4 regions of the Lentibacillus sp. Marseille-P4043 genome follow, and region 1 is predicted to be linked to each of the others. Evidence: riboswitches for the same ligand, from Rfam matches in the RefSeq annotation. Region 1 holds a riboswitch; each other region holds the start of a gene.
The links. Region 1 has a riboswitch for cobalamin ahead of C8270_RS02845 (acyl-CoA thioesterase). Riboswitches for the same ligand answer to the same signal wherever they lie in the genome.
Positions count from the first base shown of each region.

Region 1 (3,187 bases):
CTGGGTTTAATTCATACTCACTATTTTGCCTTGACATAAACTGGCACATGATGAATTCGCGTCTAATTGTTGCAAAGTCGCCATAAAATTGTTTTATGTGTTCATTGATTTCTTTTTCGCTGTATGTTCTGCCTTTTTCCAAACCATTTACAAGGTGTTCCAAAACAATAAGCTTCTTTTTACGTTGTGCGGGAATATTCTTTAGCTTTCCGTCTTGAAAGAAGTTTTGGATAATATTATATTTCTCTTCGTCATTAACCTGAAATTGTTCCATTTCCTTTTCTTCTCCAATCCTAAGAATGGCATCCGCCATAAATGCCAGCTTTTTCTTATTTAAATAAAAATAAATCGTATTTTTCTCTCTTCGCTGATAAATAATATCGATCTCTCTTAGTTTATTAATATGGTAGGAGATAGTAGGCGGCGTTAGCCCGAGCTTTCCGGCAATCGCTTGACCATGGAGCGGGCCATCTTTTAACAGGGCAATGATTTGAATTCTTGTTTTGTCTCCAATTGTTTTATGAAAGTTGACGATACGGTCCAGTTGCATATATGTAACCTCCTAACGCTTATCTAATTAGATTATAATCTAATTAGATAAGTATTACAACTCAACTTTCGCAGCGTGAAATAGACAAATAAGCCTTGAAAAAATGTGAAAGGATGGATATTCACTACTCAAGTTGACTTTGGATTAATCACATTTAAACAAGTTTTGACTGCTGGACTCTTTTCTATAAGTACACGCATCTCCCACCGTCCGGGATCGTTCTGGGTGGATGCTTTCCGCGGGCACGGCCTCAGCCTCCTCGAGAAAACCACTCTGCGGGGTCTTCGGACACGTGCTGGGGCTGCGCTAACTCGCCCCACCGAAAACCATTGTTCCCGCAGGACAAGGAAGGCTACGCCAGCGATACATCGCACGAAGAAAAAGTGCTTTTCTTTTTCGAGGAGTCACCAACCCTCCACTCACCCGGACTAGTGAAGCGGTAGAATGTGTCTTGGCAAAACACATACTACTACAGTTAATGGTAGTAAATGCAAAACCAGTGTATTTCCGGAACGGCGAAGGAGCAATTTTTTAGTTATTACACATTTTGTATATAAATCAACAAATGTTTTCAATAGGGCGAGTAATCGCAGCCTCAATCTTAACAGTCTTTAGGTTTACCAAAGTTGTTAAGGCAATTATTAGAAACGTTTCAAGTTTGCCTCAGCTAACTGTTTGATCATTAAAACACCCATAGAATTATAAAAGGTGATATACTAAATACAATTGAATACATTTGCCTTATGGTGACTTGTATAAAAAGTTGAAAAGGGAAGTTGGTGAAATTCCAACGCGGTCCCGCCACTGTAATGAGGAGAATCCTTTGATACCACTGTTTCAAAAGGGAAACGGGAAGGAAAGTGATTTGATGATTCGAAGCCAGGAGACCTGCCATAGGGAAGAACATTTTTAATCCTACGGGAAATAGGAGGGTGTTGCGTTAATACATATGATGTAACTAAATTTTAGTATGCATTTTACTTTTAACATCTTCTATTATGAAAGGTGTTTTTTATTTTAGGAGGATAATTCGATGGAACAAATAGCTATACAAGATTCTAAAACCGTTCAAACACGTTTAGTACTACCGCCGGATACAAACCATTTAGATACAATATTTGGTGGAAAAGTACTAGCTTATATTGATGAAATTGCTGCATTAACTGCGATGAAGCATGCAAAAAGTGCAGTTGTCACAGCGTCGATTGACTCTGTTGATTTCCTTTCTTCGGCAAAGGTTGGGGATTCATTAACATTAGAAGCATTCGTGACGTATACAGGGACAAATTCAATGGAGGTGTATGTGAAAGTTACCGCACATGATTTGATTAAAAATGAGGAAAGACTGACAACAGAATCCTTTCTTACCATGGTAGCCGTTAACGAAGAAGGGAAGCCGGTTCCAGTCCCGAATGTTTTTCCGGTAACCGAGGAAGAGAAAAGGTTATATCTTACGGCTCCATCAAGGAAAGAGAATCGAGAAAATCGAGCGAACATACGATAATAAAAGGGGGCATCGGAGCAGTGGGGACTAATCAATACTGCTCAATCACTTTTTTAAATAGTTCGCTAAACTTTTTTTCATCTTCAGCTGTAAACGCTTTGGGTCCTTTGGTACGTTTGCCACCTTTTCTAGCCATAGCACTTTCATAACGTGTTTGCAGGAGTTGATCGATATTCTCATTTGAATACGCGAATCCTTTATGATGCAAAACAATGCACCCTTTTGCTAAACCTAAAGAAGCAAGACCATAATCTTGTGTAACGATAATGTCATTTTTTTGTGCCAATTTCATGATTCGGTAATCAGCAGAGTCAGCCCCGGTGTCGACATAGATCGTCTCAACTCCTTGTGGCTCTTGGTTGTTGGAGTAGTGGGCAAAACTTTTTACAAGGAAGACAGGGATTTGATTATTTTTTGCAATGGAAATGATCGTATCCTTTACTGGACAAGCGTCAGCATCAACGTAAACTTTCATTGTTCTCTCTCCTGTTTTGTTTGATAGTGATAATGATAGCAGAAATTATTTGAAAGCACTAGATTTGTGGTTTTGTATGCTTTTCTACACTTCTTCTTTAGCAAAATTGGAGAATTAGACCAAAAGTATTGTTCGGTTTTTTAGGTATCATAAAGCTTCACCCATTACGCATTACGCAATTTTCAGCACTATTAGCTACCTTTTCTTTTTGTCTTAAAAATAATGGTTAGTGTTGTACAACTTATTAAGATCGAAACAATAGAAATAATGAAAGTTGTAGTTTGCACCAGATCAGCTCCTTGACTATTTTGTTATAATGAGGGTATGATATGAATATAATAGTGGTAAGGAGAGGGAATTGAATCCCTCTCACTTAGGTGTTTTTTCTAGAATCCTTTTCCGGTTGGGTCGGCGAAGGATTCTTTTCTTTCCGCCTATATAAATCCCGGTACGTTGTTACAATTGTGGTAACAAGCCCAACAACTGACGTAACAAGACTCACAATAGCCGTTAGAAGTGAAATCATATCCACTATTTTCACCCCCTTTCTGCAAGGGGTAGGGCTAATATCATACCCTCCATCTAAACATAGCCCAAGTTGTTAATTAAATCAGCAAAATAAAGTCAGATAAATTAAAATTTTTGGTCCTTTGATAAG
Region 1 covers NZ_LT984884.1:535,691-538,877, reverse strand. Annotated here, with positions in the region: gene C8270_RS02850 (DUF2087 domain-containing protein) at 1-550, opposite strand, end outside; cobalamin riboswitch at 1,278-1,460, shown strand; gene C8270_RS02845 (acyl-CoA thioesterase) at 1,584-2,054, shown strand; gene C8270_RS02840 (YaiI/YqxD family protein) at 2,086-2,529, opposite strand; gene C8270_RS19685 (hypothetical protein) at 2,903-3,061, opposite strand.

Region 2 (3,187 bases), 1.3 Mb from region 1:
ACACGTTTCGCAAAAAATAACACAATGAAAATAGTAAAAAACGATGCAATAATGCTTAAAACAGGTAATGTGTACAAACCAAGAAACGGCAAGGACAGATTAAAAAAGATCGTCAGTACCGCACCAACACTGGCCCCGGATGATACGCCAAGGGTATAGGGGTCAGCCAAGGGATTCCGCAATAACCCCTGAAAAGCTGCCCCAGCAATGGAGAGTGATGCACCAACAATGCCTGATAGAATGACACGCGGCATCCGAATGTCCATCACAATATTTTCATACATCGTGTCTACTGAATCCGGTATAGATGTCTGTGTAATCGAGGCAAATAAGATCCTCAAAATAGCCTCGATTGGAACTTTTACCGTGCCAATGGAGACCCCCATCAATACAGCTACGATCAAAACCAGCAACAAGATGGGATAGGCACTTATTTTTTTAGTCTTTGAAAACATCTGGATAGATCGCCTTACCAAGTTCCTCCGCTCCCTCAACCAAACGAGGGCCTGGACGATTAACAAGATCAGCATTTACATCATAGATCTGCTCGTTTTTAACTGCCGTGATGTCCTCCCAGCCTTCTCGTCCGGTTACTTCAGCAACTGGATCATCCACATACGATCCATATGTCGTAATCACAACGTCCGGATTCATGGAAATAACGGATTCTTCATTCATTTTAACCCAACCATCCTGATCTACAGCGGCATTGTCAGCATTTATAACAGATAATAGTTCATCCATAAATGTATTTTTTCCCGCGGTAAAAATCTCTGGAGAAGGTGATATTTCCATATATACCTTTTTCCGTTCATCCTCCTTAATCGTGTTCGCCTTTTCTTCAAGTGCTGTCAATTTATCTTTCATATCACCAATAACTTGATCTGCTTTTTCCTGTGCTCCAGTTGCTTTTCCAATCAATTCAATAGTTTCATAGACTCCCTCAAAATCAGTTGCTTCCCCAACAGTTAATACTGGAATTCCTGACTCTTCAATCTGTTTCAGTGCCTTCTCATCATTTGTTTGATCCGCCAAAACCAATTGCGGGTCAAGTGCAAGGATTTTTTCGACATTCAATTCCAAACCACCGATTTTTTCTTTTTCCGCCGCTTCTTCCGGATAATTGTCGTGATCGGAAACTCCGACAATTTGGTCACCAAGGCCTAATGCAAAGGCAATTTCCGTATTACTTGGCAACACCGACACAATGCGTTCTGGTTTTTCCTCAATTGTTAACTCTTCACCAGTTCCATCTGTAACGGTTACAGGAAAATTGGCTTCCTCTGTCTGTTCTGTTTTCGCATCTTCATTACTGTTGTTATCTTTTTCGGCATCATCCTCTGAGGCGCCGCAGCCCGCCAATATTCCGATAAACATGATCATCATCAGTAATAGTAACTGTATTTTTTTCAATTTCATTTCTTTTTCCTCCTGTTTTCCTACTCTTATTAAAGCGCATTCAAGAAGTTATTGATTAAAAACAAATTTAAAATAAACTGCCTTCCATTTTCAAAACAACCTATAAAACAAAAAAACACCTCTACAACAAGAGATGTTTACAATGGACTCCGCTCTAAGCGTATAGAATAAACCACAAGCTTCTACCGATCGACCATACACCTCCCTATCCTCGTAGGTTTACTGGCATATCAGATTCGGGCAGGTCTCCTGGCTCATGGTTATCGTTTCCTGTTCCTTCCCATATACATCGTGTACACAGTGGTTTGTACAGGCTACAACCATTTACAGTGGCGGGACCGCGTTGGAGTTTCACCAACTTCCCTATTAAGTCTTTATTGAAAAAGACACCCAATCTTCTATGTATATTTAATTTAACAATTTTTAGTATACACCATTTTCAACCACTAGAACAGGGAAAATTAGACAATATGTGACAATGTTCTGGCTTTTGTTGGATGATGATTTGGTTCTCGCGCCGATGTTTTCGTCCTCGCGCCGATGTTTCCGCGCTCGGGACGATGTTTCCGCGCTCGCGCCGATGTTTCTGCTCTCGGGCTGATGTTTCTGCGCTCGCGCCGATGTTTCTGCTCTCGGGCTGATGTTTCTGCTCTCGCGCCGATGTTTCTGCTCTCGGGCTGATGTTTCCGCGCTCGCGCCGATGTTTCTGCTCTCGGGCTGATGTTTCTGCTCTCGCGCCGATGTTTCTGCTCTCGGGCTGATGTTTCTGCTCTCGCGCCGATGTTCCTGCTCTCGGGCTGATGTTTCCGCGCTCGCGCCGATGTTTCTGCTCTCGCGCCGATGTTTCTGCTCTCGCGCCGATGTTCCTGCTCTCGGGCTGATGTTTCCGCGCTCGCGCCGATGTTTCTGCTCTCGCGCCGATACCGACCACCGCCGCGCGTGCTTACCACCCAATCAAACTCCCCGCATATTCCCCCACAAATACGTATGCAGTTGTGGCAAAACGCGTACATCTTTCAGCACGTCGCTATTCATTACCAATTCAATCAACCATTCATACCGGTGCAGCAAATGCTCAAGCAACTTCCCATCGTCAGCGTTTGCGGTGTCATCATTTCCTACTTGCAAAAATATTGGAACATCTGGATAGCTTTGATGAAGCCTAGTTGCATAGTCTAAATCTGCTTGATCAAAAATAACAACTTTTAAACTGAATGATCCCTGCTGATGCAATGTTAAAGAATCAATAATGGAATCAAGTATGTCAAAATTTGTCCGCATTCCAGAACTTGGTGGTTTTGGCGAAAGGGTCAGCTCATCAATCTTTACGAACCATGGCTGCCACTTGCTTCCTTGTGTCTCAAGTGCGATTTTTATTTGCTGGTCATGAAGCAGATCAACAAGTTTATCTAACCCTGCAAGCAATGCGGGATTCCCACCAGAAATGGTTACATGGCCAAAACGTCCGCCTGCTTGTTCCTGTAATGCCTCCCAAATATCTTCCGGCTCCATCATTTGGATGTTTTCCTTTTCTGATCCATCCCACGTGAACTTAGAATCACACCAGGAGCAAGAATAGTCGCAGCCCGCGGTCCGGACAAACATTGTTTTTTGCCCGATTACCATTCCCTCTCCCTGAATTGTCGGCCCGAATATTTCTAGTACTGGCAGCTTCATTTAACATCATCCCCCTTTGGACGGTAGATGCAGTAGCTTGTTGGTGTTTCACGTAGAAAAACTTGTAAGCATACTGGCCGATTAGGCAATG
Region 2 covers NZ_LT984884.1:1,805,923-1,809,109, reverse strand. Annotated here, with positions in the region: gene C8270_RS08840 (FecCD family ABC transporter permease) at 1-455, opposite strand, end outside; gene C8270_RS08835 (ABC transporter substrate-binding protein) at 439-1,419, opposite strand; cobalamin riboswitch at 1,642-1,828, opposite strand; gene C8270_RS08830 (hypothetical protein) at 1,881-2,369, opposite strand; gene queE (7-carboxy-7-deazaguanine synthase QueE) at 2,374-3,096, opposite strand; gene C8270_RS08820 (6-carboxytetrahydropterin synthase) at 3,093-3,187, opposite strand, start outside.
Region 2: linked by a shared signal. The riboswitch ahead of C8270_RS08835 (ABC transporter substrate-binding protein) and the one ahead of C8270_RS02845 (acyl-CoA thioesterase) in region 1 are both predicted to bind cobalamin.

Region 3 (3,187 bases), 620 kb from region 1:
TGATTCTGGTGTTGAGTTCTGGGATCGAGAAAGGTCAAACGATCAAGGTAAATAGGAATTGTGAACGGTTAAATTTAAATAGTAATTCTTTTAAGGTTCAAACAGGGAAAAGTTAATAAATATAAAAATAGCAGAAGAATTCTCTTCTGCTATTTTTATTATAGGATCACCACTTTTCTAATGATGATTGTGCTCGAACTCCATCAGAATTATCGCTCATTATTTATTCTAATTCAACATTTGCAGTGTGAAATGGATAAATAAGCTTTGATAAAATGAGGAAGGATTGGGATTCACTGATCAAGTTGACTTTGGATTAATCTTAAACAAACTGCGACTGTTGGGCTCTTTTCTATAAGTACACGCATTTCCCACCGTCCGGGATCGCTCCGGGTGGATGCTTTCCGCGGGCACGGCCTCAGCCTCCTCGGAAGAAAACCACTTCCTGCGGGGTCTTCGGACACGTGCTGTTCCCGCAGGAGTCACCACCCTCCACTCACCCAGACTAGTGACGCGGTAGGATGTGACTTGACGGAATACATACTACTACAGTTAATGGTAGTAAATGCAATACCAGTGGAGGAAATACGCGGAGACTCCTGGGGGGAGGAAAGGCATCGGTGAGACCCCGCAGTGCGAAAAGGGAGTAAAGGCTAAGATCGCCACGTCCTGTGGCAACGCCTTCATGACCAACGTCGTGTTGGCCTAAGGAGGCTCAGCAGCCGCCCCCGGAAAGCGTAGTGTATTTCCGGAACGGCGATAGAGCAATTTCTTAGTTACTTCGCATTGTCAAGGCAATTATTAGAAACGTTCCAAGTTTGGTTCCAAGTTTGCTTCAGCTAATTGTTTGATCTTATTTTATTAGTGCGAAAGTTGAGTTATATAACATTTATTTTTATCCTTGCTAAAAGGAAAGAATTCATTTAGTATGAACTTAGACATGATTTACAATATATTGTGTATTAAAATGTCGATAAAACTATATATAGTATTTTGCCTTAAGCACAGATGCCATTTGGCTTAATTGGGAATCTGGTGAAAAGCCAGAACTGCCCCCGCAACTGTAAACGCTGACGAAAATGAGCAAAACCACTGTATAAGCATAGACGTTTAAAGAATTGAACAGTCTCTTATATGGGAAGGGCTCAGGAGTAGGGTGAAGCATTAGTCAGTAGACCTGTCTCGCTTAAGAAATTTCAACTTCTTCGGGGATTGAGAAGATGAGATGATAGTCATATGGAACAGGACTCCTGTACGCTTTTTAACTACTATCATTTCGTCCACTCAATTGTTACTTGGGTGGATTTTTTAATTCCCTAAAACAAAAAGGGAGCGATTAACACATGATGACAAAAACATCTACTGAGGTTAATGATGTATTAGAACAAATCGATGCTGTTGCTGAAACATATGGGCTAGATGTTCGAGAAGTGAAACAGCAAATCAACCAATTAAATAGCTCAAAAGCAGATGCAAATCAGCATACATTATTTTATGCATTAAATAATATTGCGATGGATGAACCGGCATGGACGTTTGTAGCGGCGCGTATGTATTTAAATGAACTTTATCAGGAGGCAGCGACAAATCGCGGATATGATTCGGAACAATGTTATGGCGATTTTTACCGACTAATCGAGGTGTTAACCGAAAAGGGAATCTATTCATCCAATCTAGTAAACTATTATTCCAAAGATGAAATAACAGCACTAGGAAGGGAGATTGCACCAGAACGTGATCAACTGTTCAATTATATTGGCCTGTTTTTACTTGCTGATCGGTACATAACAAGGGATCATGACCGTAACATTTACGAACTCCCGCAAGAACGGTTCATGATTATTGCGATGACATTGATGAAGGATGAAGCAAAGGAAAATCGGCTTGAATTGGTCAAAGAAGCATATTGGGCAATGAGCAATTTATACATGACAGTAGCTACACCGACACTAGCTAATGCGGGGAAGTGTTTTGGCCAACTTTCTTCATGTTTTATTGATACGGTTGACGATTCATTGGACAGTATTTATCTGAATAACTGGGATATTGCTAGGTTAAGCAAGGATGGCGGTGGAATTGGTGTTTATTACGGCAAGGTACGTGCACTCGGATCAGATATAAAAAAATTTAAGGGAAATTCGTCTGGGGTTGTTCCGTGGATTCGTTTACTGAATGATACAGCAGTTAGTGTCGATCAGCTTGGACAGCGACAAGGGGCGGTAGCTATTTACCTCGATGTTTTCCATAAAGATATCATGGATGGGTTTCTTGATTTGAAAACGAATAATGGGGATGAACGGCGCAAGGCCCATGATATTTTTACAGGTGTAGCCATTCCTGATTTATTTATGAAAAAGTTGCAGGAAGTTGATGAGCACGGGAGAAGTATTGGCGAGTGGCATACATTTTGTCCACATCAGGTGAAACAGATGATGGGCTGGAAGGATGAAAATGGTGCTGCACTTGGTTTAGAGGATTTTTATGATGAATCAGATCAGAGCTATTTTACAGAGAAGTATGAAGAAGCGGTGAATCATCCACTTTTGCCACGAAAAACATATCGGGCGATGGATATTATGGCGCGGATTATGGTTGCTCAATTAGAGACGGGGACACCGTACATGTTTTATCGTGATGAGGCAAATCGGCAAAATCCGAATAAACATGTGCGCGGAAAAGGTCAAACAGCAATTTATTGTAGCAATTTATGTACAGAAATTATGCAGAATATGTCAGCAACAACCATTACCAATGAATATCAGGATGAGCAGGGGAATATTGTGATCATTCGTAAGCCAGGTGATTTTGTTGTGTGTAACTTATCCTCGGTTAATCTTGCGCGAACTGTAGAAGCAGGTGTTTTAGAACGATTGATTACGATTCAGATGCGGATGCTTGATAATGTGATTGATTTGAATACGATGCCAGTTGGACAAGCTCAGGTAACAAATCAAACGTATCGAGCGGTTGGTCTTGGTACATTTGGATGGCATCACCTGCTTGCACAGAAAGGGATTTATTGGGAGTCGGATAAGGCAGTTGCATATGCGGATGAATTATATGAGGACATCGCTTACTATGCGATTCAATCATCAATGGAACTCGCAAAGGAAAAAGGCACATATAGTAAGTTTACTGGATCAGAGTGGCAAACGGGTGATTATTTTGAGCGAAAAGGGTATGAGGC
Region 3 covers NZ_LT984884.1:1,154,566-1,157,752, forward strand. Annotated here, with positions in the region: gene C8270_RS05905 (alanine/glycine:cation symporter family protein) at 1-55, shown strand, start outside; cobalamin riboswitch at 990-1,198, shown strand; gene C8270_RS05910 (ribonucleoside-diphosphate reductase subunit alpha) at 1,344-3,187, shown strand, end outside.
Region 3: linked by a shared signal. The riboswitch ahead of C8270_RS05910 (ribonucleoside-diphosphate reductase subunit alpha) and the one ahead of C8270_RS02845 (acyl-CoA thioesterase) in region 1 are both predicted to bind cobalamin.

Region 4 (3,187 bases), 2.2 Mb from region 1:
TGAAAGATCCGTCAAGCAGGGTGGCTATCGTATCCGAAAACGATCAATTATGGGTATCACCAAGCAATAAAAATCAATTATCCAAGTTAACGGAAAGTTGGTTGGAAACGGATCAGGATCTAGCTGATGTATTGACCAAAAATGATAAAGTGAAAAAACAAACGATGATACCAGGGACAGATACGGAAATCATGATTGTTGGTATTCCTGTTCCCGAAAAAAATAAAGCCGTGTTCGTTTATCAATCACTAGATGTCATCAACCAAACAAAGGCAGAGACAACAAAAATAATTTTTCTTGCTGCTGGAATTGCAATTATCCTAACAACAATTTTTGCCTTTTTCTTATCAACCAGAATCACGTCACCACTTATCAAAATGAGGGAAGCTGCTTTCGATTTAACAAGAGGCGAGTTTAATACAAAAGTACCAATTTTGACTCATGATGAAATTGGTGAATTAGCAATGGCATTTAATCGAATGGGGAGACAGTTGAAATTTCATATTAACGCATTACGGCAAGAGAAAGAACAACTTTCAAGTATTGTAAATTCCATGGCAGATGGTGTTATTACATTAAGTCGAAATGGCGAGATGATGGTAATCAATCCACCTGCAGAACGGTTTATTCAAGATTGGTACTTTGAAAACAATTTGCCAATAAACGAAGAGGAAAAAAAGCTGCCTAGTGAGTTAAACCAAGTCTTACAGGAAGTTGTTCAAGGAGAAAAAGAAGTTTTAAAAGAAATTATTTTACAAGGTAGAAATTGGGTAATGATTATGACCCCATTATACGATCAGAAATATGTGCGCGGAGCAGTTGCTGTTATCCGGGACATGACCGAGGAACGACGGCTAGATAAATTACGGAAAGATTTTATCGCCAACGTATCCCATGAATTACGAACACCAATTTCTTTATTACAAGGATATAGTGAGGCAATTGTCGATAATGTGGCAGAAAGTACAGAGGAGAAGAATGAGTTAGCACAGATTATTCACGAGGAATCACAGCGGATGGGTCGACTTGTTAGTGAATTGCTGGACCTGGCGCGGATGGAAGCAGGTCATATTCAGTTGAATTTAGAAACCGTTCAGGTGGAACAATTTGTTGAACGGATCCTCAAAAAATTCAAAGGAACTGCTGATGATAATGAAATCACGTTACATTTGAAAAAGGAAATAACAAATGCAGCACTGAACTGTGATCCTGATCGAATGGAACAAGTTTTTACAAATCTGATTGATAATGCGATTCGCCACACTGGTGTCAAAGGTTTCGTAAACGTCGCGGTTGTCTCATCGTCTGAAGAATTTTATGTTACGATTGAAGATAATGGCAGTGGTATTCCGGAAGAAGATTTGCCATTTATTTTCGAACGTTTTTATAAAGCCGATAAATCAAGAACACGGAATAAAAAGAAAAAAGGAACTGGGTTAGGCCTAGCAATTGCCAAGAACATTATTGATGCGCATCATGGGACCATTTCCGTTCAAAGCAAACTAAACCAGGGGACTACCTTTACCTTTAAAGTTCCGACAAATTTAAAAGATACGTAAAATATGTTCATTTTCTTAAGTTTATGATACTATTTTCATGGTAAGAAAATTGAACAAGTAGTTGAAATTGGTGCACATGCTTAAAAGGGAATCCAGTGAAAAGCTGGAACTGTCCTCGCAACTGTATGTGATGTACAAAATAGGGATATCCACTGTATGCAATGCATATGGGAAGGCTCTAGAGTAGGGAATCATCACAAGTCAGTAGACCTGCCAATTTATCAACGTTTCATCTGCTTCGAGGGTATAAGCAATTGGGACAACCGAATTCATATGGATGATATATATTTCGATTGTCTTTTGCAGCTGACTCGTCACGTGTGTCAGCTTTTTTCTATTTATACCATTTATGTTATTAAACAGGGAGGAAAAGAAAATGCGTAAAAGTTTATTTACATTGGCATCATTTATCGTTATTATCGGTTTATTAACTGGGTGCGGAGACAGCGATGAACAAGAGAAGCAAGCGACTTCGAACGACAATCAAACCGAACAACAAAGCAATAGTGAAGGGGAAGAAAGCGAAGATACAGTCACAATTACAATATCAAAAGATAAAGAAACGGAATATATCGATGAAAAGGATGTTGCCATTGAAGATGGGGCAAATTTAATGGATGTCATGGAGGAAAACTTTACGATTGAAACCGATTTTGACGGCGCATATATTACATCAATTGAAGGGGTAGCACAGGATAAGGGTGAACAAACCGCATGGATGTTTTTTGTGAATGGAGAAACAGCAATGGAAGGGGCAAAAGATATTGAATTATCCCCTGGAGATGAAGTTTCATTCGATTTACAAAAATGGGAATGATAGGAAGTGAATACATATAAATTAACCTTACTTGCATTGCTGGCAGCCCTTGCTGTTGTAGGGAGATATGCATTCGCTTTCATGCCTAACGTACAACCCGTTACATCTCTAATTATCATCTGTGGAATATTTTTAGGCCCTGTAGCAGCAATTTGCTTAGCACTGTTAACGACATTTTTATCAAATATGATGTTGGGAATGGGGATCTGGACAATTTGGCAAGTTATCTCGTGGGCGATGATTGGCTTTATGAGTGGAATGTTAGGCAAGCTATCAAAGCGAATTCCATTAAGCCTTATCGTTATTTTTGCCATATTCAGCGGGTATTTTTATGGGTTGATTATTTCCTTGACAAACTACTCGATCACGGGAAAATTTATTCCTTATTATCTAGCAGGATTGCCGTTTGACACGTATCATGCCATTGGAAATGCGTTATTTATGATTCTGCTATATCCAGTCATCTCATTCTTTTTCAAACGTTATACGGAAAAACGATTGTAACGACCAAAGTACCATTCCTATGTTAGGGATGGTACTTTAATTTGGTCGTTATTAAAAAGATTGTTGTTTTTGAAAAAATACCTAAGCATAGATTTCCTCGCAAAACACTTTTAATTTTTTGGCTTTGACTTTTCTAATAGAGCGAATTATGATAGATAGGAAGGTATGGAAACTGTAATAGGAATGGTGTCTACAATGGATCAGAAATCGATCATACACTCCCTTTCTGCTAAAATCAAATTAATCCGTGTGGAGAATGATTATACGCAGGACCGGATGGCAGCTGTTTTAGGCATTTCTAAGAAAA
Region 4 covers NZ_LT984884.1:2,773,714-2,776,900, forward strand. Annotated here, with positions in the region: gene C8270_RS13710 (ATP-binding protein) at 1-1,559, shown strand, start outside; cobalamin riboswitch at 1,613-1,791, shown strand; gene C8270_RS13715 (DUF4430 domain-containing protein) at 1,936-2,376, shown strand; gene C8270_RS13720 (ECF transporter S component) at 2,383-2,880, shown strand; gene C8270_RS13725 (helix-turn-helix transcriptional regulator) at 3,046-3,187, shown strand, end outside.
Region 4: linked by a shared signal. The riboswitch ahead of C8270_RS13715 (DUF4430 domain-containing protein) and the one ahead of C8270_RS02845 (acyl-CoA thioesterase) in region 1 are both predicted to bind cobalamin.